Linked DNA regions of Bdellovibrio bacteriovorus. The protein of the gene in region 2 interacts with the protein of the main gene of each other region in a pairwise test. Links are inferred from orthologs where the notes say so. Each region holds a gene or a part of one and is shown on either strand. Other genes may lie near its edges.

Evidence for each region.
Region 1: the proteins of rpe (region 2) and eno interact in binary tests that used the Escherichia coli proteins (3 or more experiments, as listed by UniProt). The link is inferred for Bdellovibrio bacteriovorus from one-to-one orthologs.

Annotation. Positions count from the first base shown.
Region 1 is NZ_LUKE01000001.1:2,091,147-2,099,118, forward strand. What follows is about bases 2,571-5,569. They hold eno (phosphopyruvate hydratase), read left to right. Parts: upstream 2,571-3,435; coding sequence 3,436-4,704; downstream 4,705-5,569. Other genes in these bases: AZI86_RS10175 (hypothetical protein), read left to right, coding at 2,571-3,443; AZI86_RS10185 (hypothetical protein), read right to left, coding at 4,772-5,551. Also shown: AZI86_RS10155 (hypothetical protein), read left to right, coding at 1-142; AZI86_RS10160 (hypothetical protein), read left to right, coding at 324-602; AZI86_RS10165 (cupredoxin domain-containing protein), read left to right, coding at 562-1,083; AZI86_RS10170 (CpaF family protein), read left to right, coding at 1,109-2,218; more of AZI86_RS10175, read left to right, coding at 2,412-2,570; AZI86_RS10190 (septum formation initiator family protein), read left to right, coding at 5,747-6,052; AZI86_RS10195 (helix-turn-helix domain-containing protein), read left to right, coding at 6,196-6,498; polA (DNA polymerase I), read left to right, coding at 6,558-7,972. UniProt on the Escherichia coli protein: Catalyzes the reversible conversion of 2-phosphoglycerate (2-PG) into phosphoenolpyruvate (PEP). It is essential for the degradation of carbohydrates via glycolysis.
Region 2 is NZ_LUKE01000001.1:175,807-183,658, forward strand. Bases 1,697-4,575 are described here. They hold rpe (ribulose-phosphate 3-epimerase), read right to left. Parts: upstream 3,510-4,575; coding sequence 2,883-3,509; downstream 1,697-2,882. Other genes in these bases: AZI86_RS00830 (hypothetical protein), read right to left, coding at 1,697-1,929; AZI86_RS00835 (hypothetical protein), read right to left, coding at 2,129-2,668; fmt (methionyl-tRNA formyltransferase), read right to left, coding at 3,511-4,458; def (peptide deformylase), read right to left, coding at 4,458-4,575. In the rest of the region: AZI86_RS00825 (hypothetical protein), read left to right, coding at 1-1,277; more of AZI86_RS00830, read right to left, coding at 1,279-1,696; more of def, read right to left, coding at 4,576-5,066; LPS export ABC transporter permease LptG, read right to left, coding at 5,095-6,174; AZI86_RS00860 (response regulator), read left to right, coding at 6,234-7,343; nadC (carboxylating nicotinate-nucleotide diphosphorylase), read left to right, coding at 7,384-7,852. UniProt on the Escherichia coli protein: Catalyzes the reversible epimerization of D-ribulose 5-phosphate to D-xylulose 5-phosphate.

The DNA.
Region 1 (7,972 bases), 1.9 Mb from region 2 along the record:
GCGCCGTTTGCGCACAATGAAATCTTCAGTGTCTCCTTCTGAAATTGCCGAAAAAGTCTTAGAGCAAAGCAAACAAAAGCCGTCTTCTGACAAGGCGGCACCGTCTGAAAGTTCCTCAGAAGTCCCGGAAAACGGGCAATAATTTCCCAGACCGCCTGGCCGAAAGGCGTCGTCGGACCCTTGGCCAGCGTCAAATGATAGACCTCCTCAACAATCGAAAAATCGCCTCAAATTGACTCAAGTTCTCACGAACTCTTACCGATAGAAACTAGGGAAGGGCTGGATGCCCTTTTGGAGCAAGACTGAGCAGCGAGGAGGATCCGATGTTTCTGCAAGGCGATTTACAAATAGTGTTTGATGCACTTTACACCATAGGTGCAATAGACCCTGTTTTGAAATTGGATTGGAATGAAATCACCAAAGAAATGATGTCACAACCTGGCGTCATGAGTGAGGCCTTCCAAGTCATTAATGCCTGCCGCGGAGATAAAGACCTGCTGATTCAGAAACTCCACCTGATGGATCCTAGATCCGTGAATTATATCGCAATGGAGGTGGCGCGTGAGTTTTGTGAGTTCCAAGATCGCACAGAATTGCACTAAAGTAGCTTTGCTACTGTTATTCACATCAAATGCAATGGCTTGGGAAATTGATTTTTCTCGTCGCCAAGTTGAGTTTAACAAAGTTAAAAACGAAGATCGTTTGCCGGCGAGTATCCAAGAAGATCAATCGGCAACAATCCTGAACAAAGTCTTCGAATCGGTAGAGCCGACTCAAGACATCGTGATTATGAATACGGAAAAAGGCTTCGTGCCGGAACAAGTGCGCCTGCGTAAAGGTGGCAACTATCGTATTCACGTCGTGAATGTGAATGGGAAAGAAAAAAATGTCAGCTTTGTGCTGGATGCTTTTTCGGAACACCACAACACGGTTTTTGGTGAACAAAAAACTTTTTACGTAACTCCTAAGACAGATGGAATTTTCTCTTACCAATGCCCGGAAACAGCGGTGCAGGGTAAGTTCATCATTTACAGTGATGTGGCGGGTACGGCGGGTGACCGCAAACCAGCTTCGGCAAAATAATTTTTCTTGGATGAAGTAGGGCCTTATGTCGAACGATAGATCCGATGTTTTCAGACAGACGATCCAGCAAAATCTGGGTCCTATCTTAAAATATTTGGACGACAAGGGCGTCTCCGAGATTCTCGTTAATGGTCACAAAGAAATTTTCGTCGAAAGAAAAGGAAAACTGGAAAGAGTTCCGGATTCCTTTTTATCTGAAGACGATTTGCGTGCGGCGGTCAACTCGATCGCCCAATCGGTCGGTCGTCGCATAGATGACGAATCCCCTCGTTTGGATGCGCGCTTGCCCGATGGTTCGCGTATTGCGGCGGTGATCCCACCGATGTCGCGCAAGGGCACCACGTTATCCATTCGTAAATTTACTAATAATAAAATCTCTTTTGCGGACTATATCAAGCTAGGTGCGATCAATGAAGATGGTGCAAGGTTCTTGGATATCTGCATGTTTTTAGGAAAAAATATCATCGTGTCGGGCGGTACGGGTTCAGGTAAAACAACGCTGTTGTCGTTGCTGTGTACAAGAATTCCAAAAGGCCAACGAGTGATGGTGATCGAGGATTCGTCAGAGCTGCAAGTCGATTACGAACACGTGGTGATGTTTGAAACCAGACAAGCCGATCAATTGGGAAAAGGCGAAGTGTCGATCAAAGATCTTTTAAAGAGTGCTCTTCGTCTGCGCCCGGATCGCATCATCGTGGGTGAGGTTCGGTCTAGTGAAGCTTTGGAATTATTAAACGCGATGAATACGGGTCATAAGGGGTGTATGGGCACGGTCCATGCGAATACGCCAGAAGATGCGATCGTCCGTTTAGAGGCGCTCGCCCAAGGGGGGGATGCGAAAATCTCCGAAAAAGCCTTACGCTCGCAAGTGATCTCTGCCATCGACATCATTGTTCAAGTCAGCCGGTACAGCGATGGATCTCGCCGCATCGCAGCTATTTCGGAAGTCCTCGGAATCAATAGCGATGGTTCATACCACGTTGAACCCATCTTCGACATGTCCAGAATGACGCGTAAGCCCGACGGTGCTTTGGAAGGAAAACTCCAACCCACCGGCTACATCCCGTCGTTCATGGAAGAAATAATCGACAACAACCTCCCCTTCCCCAAAGCCAAATTCAACAAGGCCGCTTAGAAGGTGCCTGGCTCTTTTTTCGGACCCATGCGCGTCAAAGACTGTTGTTTAAGCATGGGAACTAATTAACCGACATTAAACTTAGAGTCGTTTTCTCTCCTCTGAAAATGCTGCGCTATGGTCCTAAAAAAGAGCCAGGCACTTTTTGATTTTTTAGGTGTATTGCGGGGGGAAGTTCGATTAAATCTTTTCCGTGCATTTTAGCTGTAAGATTTCCAACGCAGTATTAACGATTTTAGAGGAGCAGGGTGAAGACCTGACGCCTCTTTATGAGCAAACTCACCTTGCCGTTGAGTTGCTGCGCGATTCCTCTTACTGGGTGTCGGCACCCGACATGGAAATGTTTTTGGAGACCGCACTTCGTTTGCCGCTAAAACAAGATGGCAACATCTTGCAAAGAGCCGGTCATGAAGGACCAAACTTACGCGCGTGGGGAGTTCTCGATAGCGTTCTGCGCATGATGCCGCGGCCGCAAGAGATCTTCAATCAGCCCGAACAATTTCTTTCGTACTTTATTTCGCCAAAGCCACCGATTGATAATCTTCGCCGTGATGCGAATAGCATCGCCTTTGATCTTCCATTGCCGGCAGAGCAATACCCCTTAGTCACGACCTACCTTAAGGCCGCTTTTGAATCTTTACCGGTTTATGTGGGGCAACCACTTGCGCGTTGCGAGTGGGACGGCATCACGATCACTTTGAATTGGTCCACCCAGCAAAGTAGCATCTTTAACGACCAGGCTGAAAACATCGGGCATCAAGTCAGCCCCGATCTTTTTAAAAGCCTGATCGAAGATTTGCAAAGCACACAGCGTGAACGCGAAGACTTGCAAAAATACGTTGGGGATTTAGAAGAAAAAATTCGTGATTTAGAAAAACAAAAACTGCAGCAAGCTGTCGTTTCGGTTGAGCAAGCCGTGGCCGATAAATCCTCTTTGCTTCCTCAAGAGGGAAGCATGTCACATTTGAACTTTGATAGTCAGGCACCAGGTTATGTTTTAAATCAGAATCTGGCACGGATGCATGATTACATGGTGCGCGCGCAGCAGTTGATCACGATGTTGGTCGCTCAAGGCAAAATGACCCCGGCGGTTAAAGAGGCTATGCGCCGAGTGGATTGGGAGCATGTAAAAACCCAATACCCACGCACTGTTTTTGAAAGTATGGAATTAGTAAAAAAAGCAAACAACAAGCAAACTCACTCTGAAGGAAGCTCTCATGTCTGAAATCATCAGCTTAGTATCTCGTGAAATCTTGGATAGCCGTGGAAATCCAACCATCGAAGTGGAAGTAAAAACCGCAGATGGCAATATGGGCCGTGCCGCGGTTCCATCGGGCGCCTCTACCGGTGCTCATGAAGCTTACGAGCTTCGCGACGGAGACAAAAATCGTTTCCTGGGAAAAGGTGTTTTCAAAGCGGTTGATAACGTGCGCGAAAAAATCGCTCCGGAAATCATTGGCCTGAATGTGACTGAGCAAGTTTATATCGATAAAATTTTGCGTGAACTTGATGGTTCAGAAAATAAATCAAACCTGGGTGCCAATGCGATCTTGGGAGTGTCACTAGCTGTGGCGAAAGCCGCTGCGGCGGACGTGAACTTGCCATTGTATCGTTACGTCGGTGGATCACAAGCTTGCCGCTTGCCGGTTCCATTGATGAACGTTCTTAATGGTGGCGCGCATGCCAACAACGGTTTGGACATTCAAGAGTTCATGATCGTTCCGACCGTGAATAACTCTTACGCAGAATCTTTACGTGCGGGGGCGGAGATCTTTCACACGCTGAAAAAAATCCTAGGCAAAAAAGGTCTTTCCACAGCCGTGGGTGATGAAGGTGGTTTTGCTCCGAAATTAGGATCAAACCAAGAAGCTTTGGACTTGTTGATGAATGCGATCGTGGATGCTGGTTATGATCCAGGTCAAAACGTGTTCTTGGCGTTAGACGTTGCAGCGACGGAAATGTACAAAGACGGAACTTACGAATGGCAAGGCAGCCGTATTTCGGCAACAGAGCTTTTGGGTATCTACAAATCATGGACTGAAAAGTATCCCATGATTTCGATCGAAGATGGATTTTCAGAAGATGATTGGGATGGATGGGTCAAAGCAACCGCAGAGCTGGGCCAAACATGCCAACTAGTAGGTGATGATTTGTTCGTAACAAATCCAAAACGCTTGCGTATGGGCTTAGAAAAGAGAGCCGCCAACGCGTTGCTAGTGAAGGTAAATCAAATCGGAACTTTGACTGAAACTTTTGAGGCCGTAAACTTGGCGCAAAGAAATCGTTATAAAACTGTGATGTCTCACCGTTCAGGTGAAACGGAAGACGTGACGATTGCCGATCTTGCGGTGGCCTTGAACTGCCATCAAATTAAAACCGGCAGCTTGTGCCGTGGTGAGCGTACAGCCAAATACAACCAGCTTCTAAGAATCGAAGAAGATTTGGGTGGGATGGGATTGTACTGGGATAAAGCCGCCTTTAGATAGGCGGCTCGTGAAAATGGCCCGATCGACTGCGTTGTCGGGCCTCGCCTTGTTCGGTTGGGTCTTTTATTTAATCACCTAATTTGTAATAAAGCTCAAAGCGAATGTTGTCCTCAGAGTACAGGCGTACGAGGGTGTTGCTGCAGCTGACATCACTATCGGATACATAGGCGATGGCGTGGGTGATTCCGGTTTTTTGTGACAGCCGTTTTATTTTCTCAGCCGTTTCTTTATCAAAGTTATGTTCAGCGATCAGTTTTAAAATTGTCGGAAAATCTTCGACCATTTCCCAGGTGCATTGCTCCCAGTTTTGACCTTCTTCAATAAGTTCATTTTTTTCTTCAGACATATTCAGTGAGCGGCCATCAAAGCGAGTGAATTCATAGCCGCCGTTGCCTAGGCTGGCGTTGTTGCCGATTTTTTCAAAAGTCTTTTCTGTCGTCGTCATGGGTTCATATTCGCTGATGATTTTGGTTTCTTTGCAGTTTTCTAAAACACCGCCGCGAGTATAGCGTCCCGGTGCGGTTTGAATAGAAATATGAAAGCTGTCGTTGTAGGCGTTGATATATCCGGAGTCCGAAGCAGCCAAAAGTTCGCCGTTAGAGCGGCCTTCGCCAAAGAGAAAATAATATCCTTGGTTTGCCGGGGCATTAATAAAAGCGCCATCGATTTTACGAGTGATGGTGATTTCGTTAAGATCCACGAGCTGCACATCAAAGGCTTGATTTGCTCCGATGGCGGCGGAGTCTGCACTAGAGACGCAGGTATACACTCGTTCGTCTCGACCATAGCGCTTAGCAAAGACGGATGAGGAGGAAAGCACGATTATTAGAGCTAAAAGGGGACGCATTGGAACTCCTTGAATGCGGTCTTTTTAGCTCAATGGCCTAAGTATTAAAAATGTATAAATATCTTTGTTATATTCTTAAACCGCATATAAAATAAGACGGCCTCAATGCCGAGTGAAACAACCTCTATCGTGACTTCTGCCAGACTAGACCATGCAAAGCTGGCAGAAGAATTCAGGGACTGATTAAATAATTACATGTCTTACAGTAAGTTCGCGATCGGTCTTCGTCGTTTTTTAAATCATCCCGCAAAAGTGGCGTTGTGCTGTCTGGGGATTTTTGTTGTTTCCATTATCTTGAATGGAAATCTATTTCGCTTGTGGAGCTTGCACCGTGATTTTGATCGAATCACTGTGGACATTTCTCAAGCAAAAGCGAACATTGCGAGCCTTTCTGACCAACTGAAGCAAGCCAAAGATCCAGCCTTTATTGAGCGCCAGGCCCGCGATAAATTAGATCTGGCGGGTGAGCATGATCTGGTTTTTGTTTTTCCTGAACAATAGTCTAGCAACACGTCGCATAATCGAGTGTCTCTGCGCTATAATACCACTAGTATTCTGGCTCTAGTTACCTGCCAGATGGCCAATGAATTTAGATCTTTAGGTTGATCAAATCTTCAAGTGTGTTCGTTGGCAGAGAGGTTATTATGATTGAAAATCAAGCGCCCCGCTGGACGAAAGAAAACATCCGCTCTTTGCGTCTTCGTCTGGGCTGGAGCAAATCTGAACTTGCTTATCGTCTTCACTGTTCACCCGCTCAAGTCGACCAATGGGAAAACCAAAGCTCTTCCGCGATGGACCCTAATATCTCATCGGCCTTAGAAATCATCCTTCGACAGGCCGAAGCTTGCAGTGAAGAAGTTCACTTCACTCCCGCTGCTGAAAATCAATGCGATAAAAAAGCGTTAGAGCAAATCGACTTTTCATTGGTGAAAGCCGAGCTCGAATAAGCTCAGAAAATACGATCAATCGTCGACAATCAAAGGCTCTGGGTGTACACCTAGTGCCTATGAAAAAGCTCTATCTTATCGATGTGAGCGCGATGTTTTTTCGCGCCTTTTATGCCATCCGCCCTTTAACTTCTCCGTCAGGAGTTCCGGTCAACGCGGTTTATGGTTTTCTTTCCATGCTTATCAAGTTGATGAAAGAAGAAAAACCGGAATATTTGGTTTTTTGTTACGACCGAAAAGAAGCCTCCTTCCGTAAAGATCTTTATGATGGGTACAAAGCTCATCGCACGGAAATGCCGGATGACTTACAAAAACAAGTTCCTTACATCAAAAAATTGGCAGAGCTTTTAGGGATTCCGGCGCTCGAAGTTCCCGGCTATGAAGCCGACGATATTATCGGCGCATTAACCAAATGGGGCCGCCATCACGACATGGAAGTTTTCATCGTCAGTGGCGATAAAGATTTCGGTCAGCTGGTGCAACCTCACGTATGGCTTTACGATACGATGAAAGAAGTCCGTTATGATGCGGCCGGCGTTTTGGCTAAATGGGGAGTTCGCCCTGATCAGTTCATCGATTATCTTTCCATCGTCGGCGATGCTTCGGATAATGTTCCGGGAGTTAAAGGTATTGGTGAAAAAGGGGCCGTTAAGCTTTTGCAGCAATTTAAATCTCTTGAGGATATTTACGAAAATATCGATCAGGTGGAAGGCAAAAGTGTTAAAGAAAAACTGATCGCTTCTAAAGACAACGCCCTTCTATCCAAAAAATTAGTTACCATCGTCGATTCTGTGCAAGTACCAGAAGCTTATGAAGCCTACCGTTTACAGCCTTGGAAAACCGACGAATTAAGAGCATTGCTGCAAGAGCTGAATTTTAAAACTTTCGAAAAGAATCTTTTTGGCTCTAATGCCGACACGGTGACAGCACCCAGCTTTGTTTCCACGGCGAGCACGACGGCCGTCGCCGCGGCACCAAAAGAATCAGAAGAAGTCACTCCTGTTCTTGTCATTGCCAAAGATGATCGTGAATTTAATCAGCGTTCGATGAATACGCGTGAATTGGCAGAGTTCTTACACGAAGACCAGCATCTGTGGGGTTTTTCGGATACGCGTGGAGTGTTTGTTGGGACAGACACCGACCTTATCGAAGTCAGCGATTTTGAATACCTAGGAAAACTCACGGACACGTTCAAGGTTCGTTGGTGCGGTTTTGATTTGAAATCTTTCTGGCACAAAATGGGGGCAAGAACGCCCATCGCCTCTTGGGATTCGCAATTGGCGGCTTATGTGCTTAAGGCCGGCGACGTTTCTGACTTTGGCAAGGTGTACACCAAGTACATGGCCGATGTTTTGCCAGAGCTGGCATCACCCACTCAGCTTTTCAATGCCCATCGCAATTTTGCCGCGACAATGAAAGATCATTTGCACAAAGTAAATGGTCAAAAAGTCTTTGAAGATTTCGACTTGCCATT
Region 2 (7,852 bases):
GTCAGTACATTACTTGGGTTTCAGTCTCTGACGGGTTTGGGTGTGCAAGCTTTGTCTCTTCAAATGTGACGACCGCGTTAGGTTTTGTTCCTTTAAATCCGGCAAATAATCTCAGCGAACTAAATAATGCCACAACTGCCAGATCAAATCTTGGATTGGGTGCCATCGCCACTTATGGCATCGCTTCTGGAGGAGCGGTTTTAGACGGAGGAAATACCCTCACCGGTGAGATGAGTATCGGATCCTTATCCGCACACTCCGTGTCGTTACAAACTCAAGGTACAAAAAAAATGACCGTGCTTACTTCAGGCTTCGTGGGTATTGGCACTGAAAATCCGGCGACCACCCTGCACGTGGCAAGCACCATTCCCGATACCACCACTCAGCCCGATCGCGCCGGGTTGATCGTGGATGGCGAAGGCACGGGCTTTGGCGGACGTTTAGCGATACGATCTTTTTCAGACACGCAAGCTGCGCACTTAGTGGCCTATCGCTCGATGGGAACAAAGGCCGCCCCGACGGCGATTACTTCAGGAAAAACTATTTTCAATATCTTTGGCTACGCTTATGACGGCACAGGATGGTCGACCAACACAAACTCTCCCGGGCTCTCGATGGTCGCCACTGAAAATTGGACCCCCACCGCCAAGGCTTCTCGGTTAGGGTTTTGGACCACACCGCCGGGCACCGCCACCGCCGAAGAACGACTGCGAATTACCGCCGAGGGCAAAGTCGGCATCGGGACAACAACCCCTGAAAGCACATTGCAAGTTGCGGGCTATTTACAAATGGCAACGGTTTCTTCAGCCCCGGCCGCGACGGATTGTGATAGTGCCGCCGAATATGGTCGAATCAAGTCTGATCCCACCAATGATCGCCTCTATCTATGTGCCGCGTCCGGATGGACCACGTATATGACGGGCGGTCCCAACACCTGCCCTGCGGGCTTTACTTTGATCGGTGCCGCGGGACTGCCTACAAGTTATTGCATCAGTACCAATGAACGAACAGCGGCGAGTTTTTTAGATGCTAAAAATTCTTGTTATTCAGTGACAAGCACTCGAGGCCCGGCCTCGCTTTGTTCAAATGAACAATGGTATCGCGCGTGCAAAAGTGGGTCGGCCACCGGCATGACAGGGAATGAAGAATGGGCCAGCAATGTTTATCATCTGACCGGAGGGACAGTTTCCGTGGCGACGATGGGGTCTGCAAATTGCGAATCGATGGGCGAAGGCGCGGCGAGTGCGACCCGCGCCTATCGTTGTTGCCTAAATTAAATTATTCTTGCGGAGGTGTCGGAGGCGCCACTTTTTCTGGCCCACCTTCATGCGGGGGTCTTGGGCGAAGACGTCCTTCAGCTCCTTTTTTAGCAAGCTTTGATAGCACCGGATTTTCAGGAATATCAATTTGCTCTAAAACGTCCGCCACACGATTGATGTTGCTGACCCAGTCCGTGATGATCAGTTGATTGTTGATAGCAACGACATTCATTTCACCATCTCTGGATGGCAAAATTCTAAGATCGCGGTTTAACTGCAACACAGAAACATTTTTAGGAGTGTAAACCCACGTATACATACGCTGTGGTTTCATCGAAGGTCTTTTCGTCGAAACTTCTAACATATTTCTTTGCACGTTGCGGGCGCTTTGCACCACCATCACGTCTTCTTGCTTGCTGATGGCAAAGCCATTTAAAGCCAGGCCATTAGACAACTGACTGAAAAATTCTTCTTTGGTAATCGGCTCTTGATTTAAGATCGTGATTTTACCGCGCACGCCGGGATCAATGATGAATTTTTGCCCGGTGGCTTTGGCGTAGTTTTCAATAACTTTTGTCAGCTCTTCAGAGTTGAAATTGACTTTTACTTTGTCGTCGGCAAAGACCGAAAGAGTGGTGAAGAAAACCAAGATAACCGCAATAAGTTTCATAAGGTACTTCCTTTCCCAAAAAGGGTTGAGATTGGGTTTATCAAGGAAGTCTTTCACACACAAAACAAAGATCCGAACCTAGACCTTATGAAGCAGCAGCACAGTTCCAACTTGGAACTGTATTCCCAAAAAACAAAAGCCACGAAATTAACTTCGTGGCTTTTTATGTACCGAATTTTTACTAAAAGAAGCTGGTACCTTAGAATTCCCAAGGTAAAGAGACTGATAGCACGTACGCGTTGTTTTTCGCGTCCGGGCTTAAAGAGCCTGAGCTTTGTTCGTCAAAAGTTTCCATCAAGTATTCAAAGTTCAAACAAATGAATGGAAGACCCGTGAAGCTTAAGCCCAGCTTTGTGCTTTTACCTTTGATTTTATTGTTGTAGTCGTCAAATTTGATTTCATTCATCAATCCATACCCCAACCAACCTCTAAGCAAGATCGGAAAGTCCACTCCCACCACGGCCCATAAAGTGTTGCGTTTCGCGTCCGAATCAGAAACATTGGCCGTGTCAGAATCAAAATTAGCACTCACCGTCGTCGCGTAATCTAACCCCGCCCAAAACATGACAGGTGCCGTCCACGCTACGCGTGCTCCCAAAAGTGTCCCATTCATTTTACCGTCAGCATTGTCTTTAAAAGTCCCCATCTCGTAACCCAAGTAAGGCTCAAGCAAAAGACCGGCATTCGCCGCACTTCCAAATCCTAAAATCAACGCGCACACCGCGAATAGCTTTTTCATCAAACTCTCCTTGTTAAATATCGAACAATCAAAGTTTGAGCCGACTCGCAAAAAGGGTCAATCAAATCACGACCAGCAAAAACTTTTTCGCCAAATCGAACCAATGAGTTTTTATGTTACGCAGGATAAGCATTGCCGTCTTTGGCCATAATGCTCAAGCTCGGGTCAAATGACAAAGGGGCCAAAATGTTAGATGTCGTGCAAAGCGCAGTAATTAACGTAAAGCCGCTATCGCGGTTTTATAGTCGCGACCAAATACGAAACTTCCCGCCACAAAAACATCGGCTTCGTGACATAGCTTCGCAGTTTCGGCGTTGATACCGCCATCGACTTCAATCAGGCAAGACAGTTTCTTAGAGCTGATTTCCTGGCGTAAACGCGAGATCTTGGCAATCTGATCGGCCATAAAGGATTGACCGCCAAAGCCAGGCTCTACGGTCATAACAAGCACTAAATCGCTTAAAGGGAGCAACGGCAGAACCGTGTCCAGAGAAGTTCCCGGACGCAAAGTGATGCCGGCTTTCGCCCCCAACTCACGGATGCGTTTAAGCACCGCCGCGGGATCTTTTGTCGATTCGACGTGAATGGTCAAATAATCACTGCCCGCTTTGATGAAGTCTTCGATGTAGCGTTCAGGTTCTTCAATCATCAAATGAACATCTAAAGGGATCGGAGAAACTTTTTTTAACGACTTCACCACCGGGATACCGATTGTGATATTCGGAACAAAACGTCCGTCCATAACATCCACATGAATCCAGTCCGCCCCTGCTTGTGATACCGCGTGAATTTCTTTTTCTAGATTTGCAAAGTCCGCGGATAAAATTGAAGGCGCAACCATTTTAGATGCCAAGTTTGTCTCCTACTTTAAGATCATGACCTTTAAGAAAATCTTGAACCTTCATGCGGGTGCGCGATTCGGGCTGCACTTCCAAAAGTTTTAATGAGCCTTCCCCACACGCCACCACGATATGATCGTCCGCGATCGCCGTGATAGTGCCGGGTTCTGATTTAGAAGACTGATCTAGGGGCACCGCTTTATGCAACTTCAATTTTTTACCTTGAAGCAAAGTGTAAACGCCCGGCCCATAAACAAAACCGCGCATTTTTCCATCGACCGCACACGCCGAAGTTTTAAAATCAATAAAACATTCTGCCTTATCAATTTTTGGCGCAATCGTAACTTGGGATTCATCTTGAGGAATCGGTCCGATATTGCCGCGCACATAGTCCATCAATTCAACCCGTAAAAGATCGGCACCTAAAACCGCCAATTCATCATGCAATTGCATGGCGTCCATATCTGGGCGAATCTTAACTTTCCGAATGCCGATGATATCCCCGGCATCTAATTTTTTAACCATGCGCTGTAAGGTCACGCCGGATTCTGCATCCAAGGCTTCAATCGCACGCTGAATGGGCGCGGCCCCCCGCCAGCGCGGTAAAATAGAACCATGCACATTCACGCAACCAAAACGGAACGAGCTCATAAAGTCTTCGGTCAGGATTTGACCAAAAGCCACAACGATTCCGACTTCCGCTCCCCAAGAGCGAATTTCCGCAACCGCGGCCGGATCTTTTTTTAAAGATTCAGGGGTCACCACACGAAGACCGTGTTCAAGAGCTAAGGTTTTTACCGGGCTTGGGGTCAGCTGAAGCTTACGACCCGCCGGACGATCTGGTTGAGAAACAACGCCGACAACTTCAAAGTGCTCATCATCAAGCAGCGCTTTCAGGGACGTGACGGCAAATTCTGGCGTCCCTAGGAAACACACGCGCACCTTGCTCACTAGCGTTTGTCCTTGGCTAATTCTTTTTGTTTTTCTTTTTCAGCTTCTTTTTCTTCCTTCACAGGATAGCCGTATTTTTTGATCTGATTTTTAATTTTGTTCGATTTCACAAAGCTTAAATGATCGACAAATAAAGTGCCTTCTAAGTGATCCAGTTCATGCTGCATACAAATCGCCAGCAGACCGTCGGTTTTTACGATGAACTCTTTGCCGTTAATATCAAAAGCTTTCATTTCGATGTAATTAAAACGCTCGACGGTTTCGTAATAACCCGGGATCGACAAGCAACCTTCATCAAAAGTTGTTTTGCCTTCCCCTTTAACGATTTCAGGATTAATCAAGATCAGTGGCTGCGGAACGGCCTTTTCAAGATCCGACATTTCGTCATACTTGTAACGGCGTCCCCCTTCATCTTTAGGACGAGTGTCGATCACGATCATGCGTTTTAATTCACCAATTTGCGGAGCCGCCAAGCCAATGCCGTTCGCATCGTACATGGTTTCAATCATGTCCTCGGACAGCTGTTTAAGCTCTGGGGCAAACTCTTTCACGGGAGTTGAAACTTCCCGCAATTTCGGGTCTGGGAATGTGAGGATTTTCTTGATCATGAGGGACCTCCGAGAGGCCCCCATTATATCAGCGTTTCAGCCTTTTGAGAAGAACCAAGCCTAAAGTGGCCATGATTATATTCGGAGCCCAAGCGGCTACGACCGGCGGTATTGTTCCGTGCTGCCCCAGGGTAATCCCTGACGAATAAAATACGTAATAAGCAAAAACCAGGGCTAAACAAATCCCCACGTTCAGCATAGTTCCGCCGGAACGCGCCCGGCCAACACTGAAAGGAATACCCAATAAACACATCACGATACCCGCAAAAGCAAAGCCAAATTTCGACTGATAGTCGACCTCATAAGCCAAGGTATCAAGACCCGCCTGGCGGTTTTTTTCGATAAAATGTTTCAGTTCTTTTTGTGACATCATGTCGGCGGTTTGCCCGGCACTTTGCAAGTCTTTTGAGTCTTCGGCCATCACGATGTTTTTAGTTTTAAAGTGACTGGTCAAAGGAAAGCTTGATTCTTTAGTAAAGACCGTGACGGTGCCTTTTTCTAGGGCCCATTGCGCCCCTTGGATGCTGACTTCACGAGCCGTGATCATTTGCACCAAGTCCCAGTCCTCGTTAAAGAAATACATCGTCAAACCTTGGGCCTTGTTCCCTTGCGCATTCAAGGTTTGAATATTGAATAAAGAATTTTTTGAGCGATACCAGATCTTGTCCGTTTTAATTGTGGAAAAACGATGCGGCTCTTTTTTTAAGTCGTAATATAAAATATAGTTCTTTTCTTTGATCGTTTTCGGAATGATGCGGTCGGAAGACACGTAACCCACGGCCGAAATCAGCGTCACCCAGATCAGCATGGGTAAAGCCACGCGAAAAAGACTCATCCCCGCGGCAAATAACGCAACGAGTTCATTTGCTTTATTCAAACTTGAAAGCGTTAAGATCGTGCCCAATAAACAGGCGACCGGCAGAAGCTGGCGGATGATTTCAGGGAAATAAAAAAGATAGTATTTCACGAGGGCCGAGGGCGCTACGCCCTTGTATTCGGTCAGGGTGGACATCGCGTCGACGGCAGAAAACAGCGTCAAAAAGACGGCCATGGCCCCCAAAAAGTAGCCCCAAAAAAGCCAGGTTGTATATCGATCGATGCGGTTCACAGCTGCCTACTCCCAGATCACGCTTGACTCATTCAGCCTTTCCGATTTTACTTTTAAGTATGGCTTTACGCGTCTTGCTTGCAGATGAGAGTTCCACAATCAAAAAAGTAATGCAACTGGCATTGTCTGACTTCGCTGTCGAAGTTAAATCCGTGCCCGTGGGACTTGATGTGTTGGCTGTCACAAAGACCTTCAATCCTGATATTATTTTTGCCGATGTTCTTTTGACGAAGCGTTCGGGCTATGAAGTCTGCGCCGATATCAAAATGGATCCTGCGACAGCTCAAATTCCTGTGGTTTTGATGTGGAGCGGTTTCATGGAAATCGACGAAGAAAAAGCGACCACTTGCAAAGCAGATCGCCGTTTAGAAAAACCTTTTGACGCAGAACATTTGCGCTCTATCGTAAATGATTTGGTCGTGAAAACTAAAGCCAATCCGGTCAGTTCATTTTTAAGTTTCCCGGAAATGCCCGAGTTCGAAGAAACTCCGGCCGAAGCAAATGCTCCTGCTGAAGATCGCCTCTCAAATTCGGATGTTTTTGCGATTCCGGAAGTGGAAGATGCTGATGCCTTTTCGGTTCCCGGAGAAGAATTTTCAGCGGTGCCACTGACGAATCCTCGATCTCAAGATGAGGCCGAAGAAGGTGGCTGGGCACACCAAGATTTAACTAAGTTTAAAATTCAAATTCCTGAAGCCGAAAACGATTTCGCCTCGAAATTTGTAATTCCGCAAGATGATGATCTTAACAACGCTCATATCGAAATGGATGGTGAGTTTGAAGAGATCAGCTTTGATAAAAAAACGACGCCCAAGCTTCCGGCCGCAAAACCGGCTCCGCACGCAGCAAAAGGTGGCACTTCAACACCGAATGTCGATTCTTTTGTTAGCAAAGTTGAAAAATCCGTCAAAGAACAAATGATGGAGACTCTGCAAAGAGGATCTGCTGCAGCCAAAGCGCCGGCAGGCCCCGCCACTTCTGCGCCTAATGCTCAGGGTAAAGCGCAATCCAAGGGTGACTTAGATCCACAAATGATGGAAAAGATTATTCGTGAGGAAGCTCGCGAAGTGATCGAGTCCATTTGTTGGAAAGTCCTTCCAGAAATCGCCGAACGCATCGTTCGTGCCGAACTCAATAAGCTCCTCAAAGAAACTGAAAAGAATATTTAGTAGGCCCTTTAGGACCTACTCGTTTTGAGAGGTCCCATCGATGAATTTACAAGAATTGATTCGCGCTGCCATTAAGGAAGACATGCCTCAAGGCGATGTCACCACGGAGTCTTTGGCTTTACGACCTCGCCAAGGACGTGCCCGTCTAAAAGCGAAAGAAGACATCGTTCTGTCCGGCACGATGGCGTTTGAACAATCCATGCAGGCCCTCGAGCCCAATGCACGCGTGAAATGGCATTTTGAAGAAGGTGACGAGATTTTAAAAAATCAAATCATCTGCACGATCGAAGGGGATTTGGTCCAAGTCCTAAAGGCGGAACGCGTGGCTTTAAATTTCTTAGGCCATCTTTCCGGGATCGCCACCTTCACTCGCCGCTTCGTGAAACAGGTTGAAGGCACTAAAACTAAAATCTTAGACACTCGCAAAACAACCCCCGCTTTCCGTGACTTAGAAAAAAAGGCCGTGGTCCATGGCGGTGGTGTGAATCACCGTATGAACTTAAGCACGG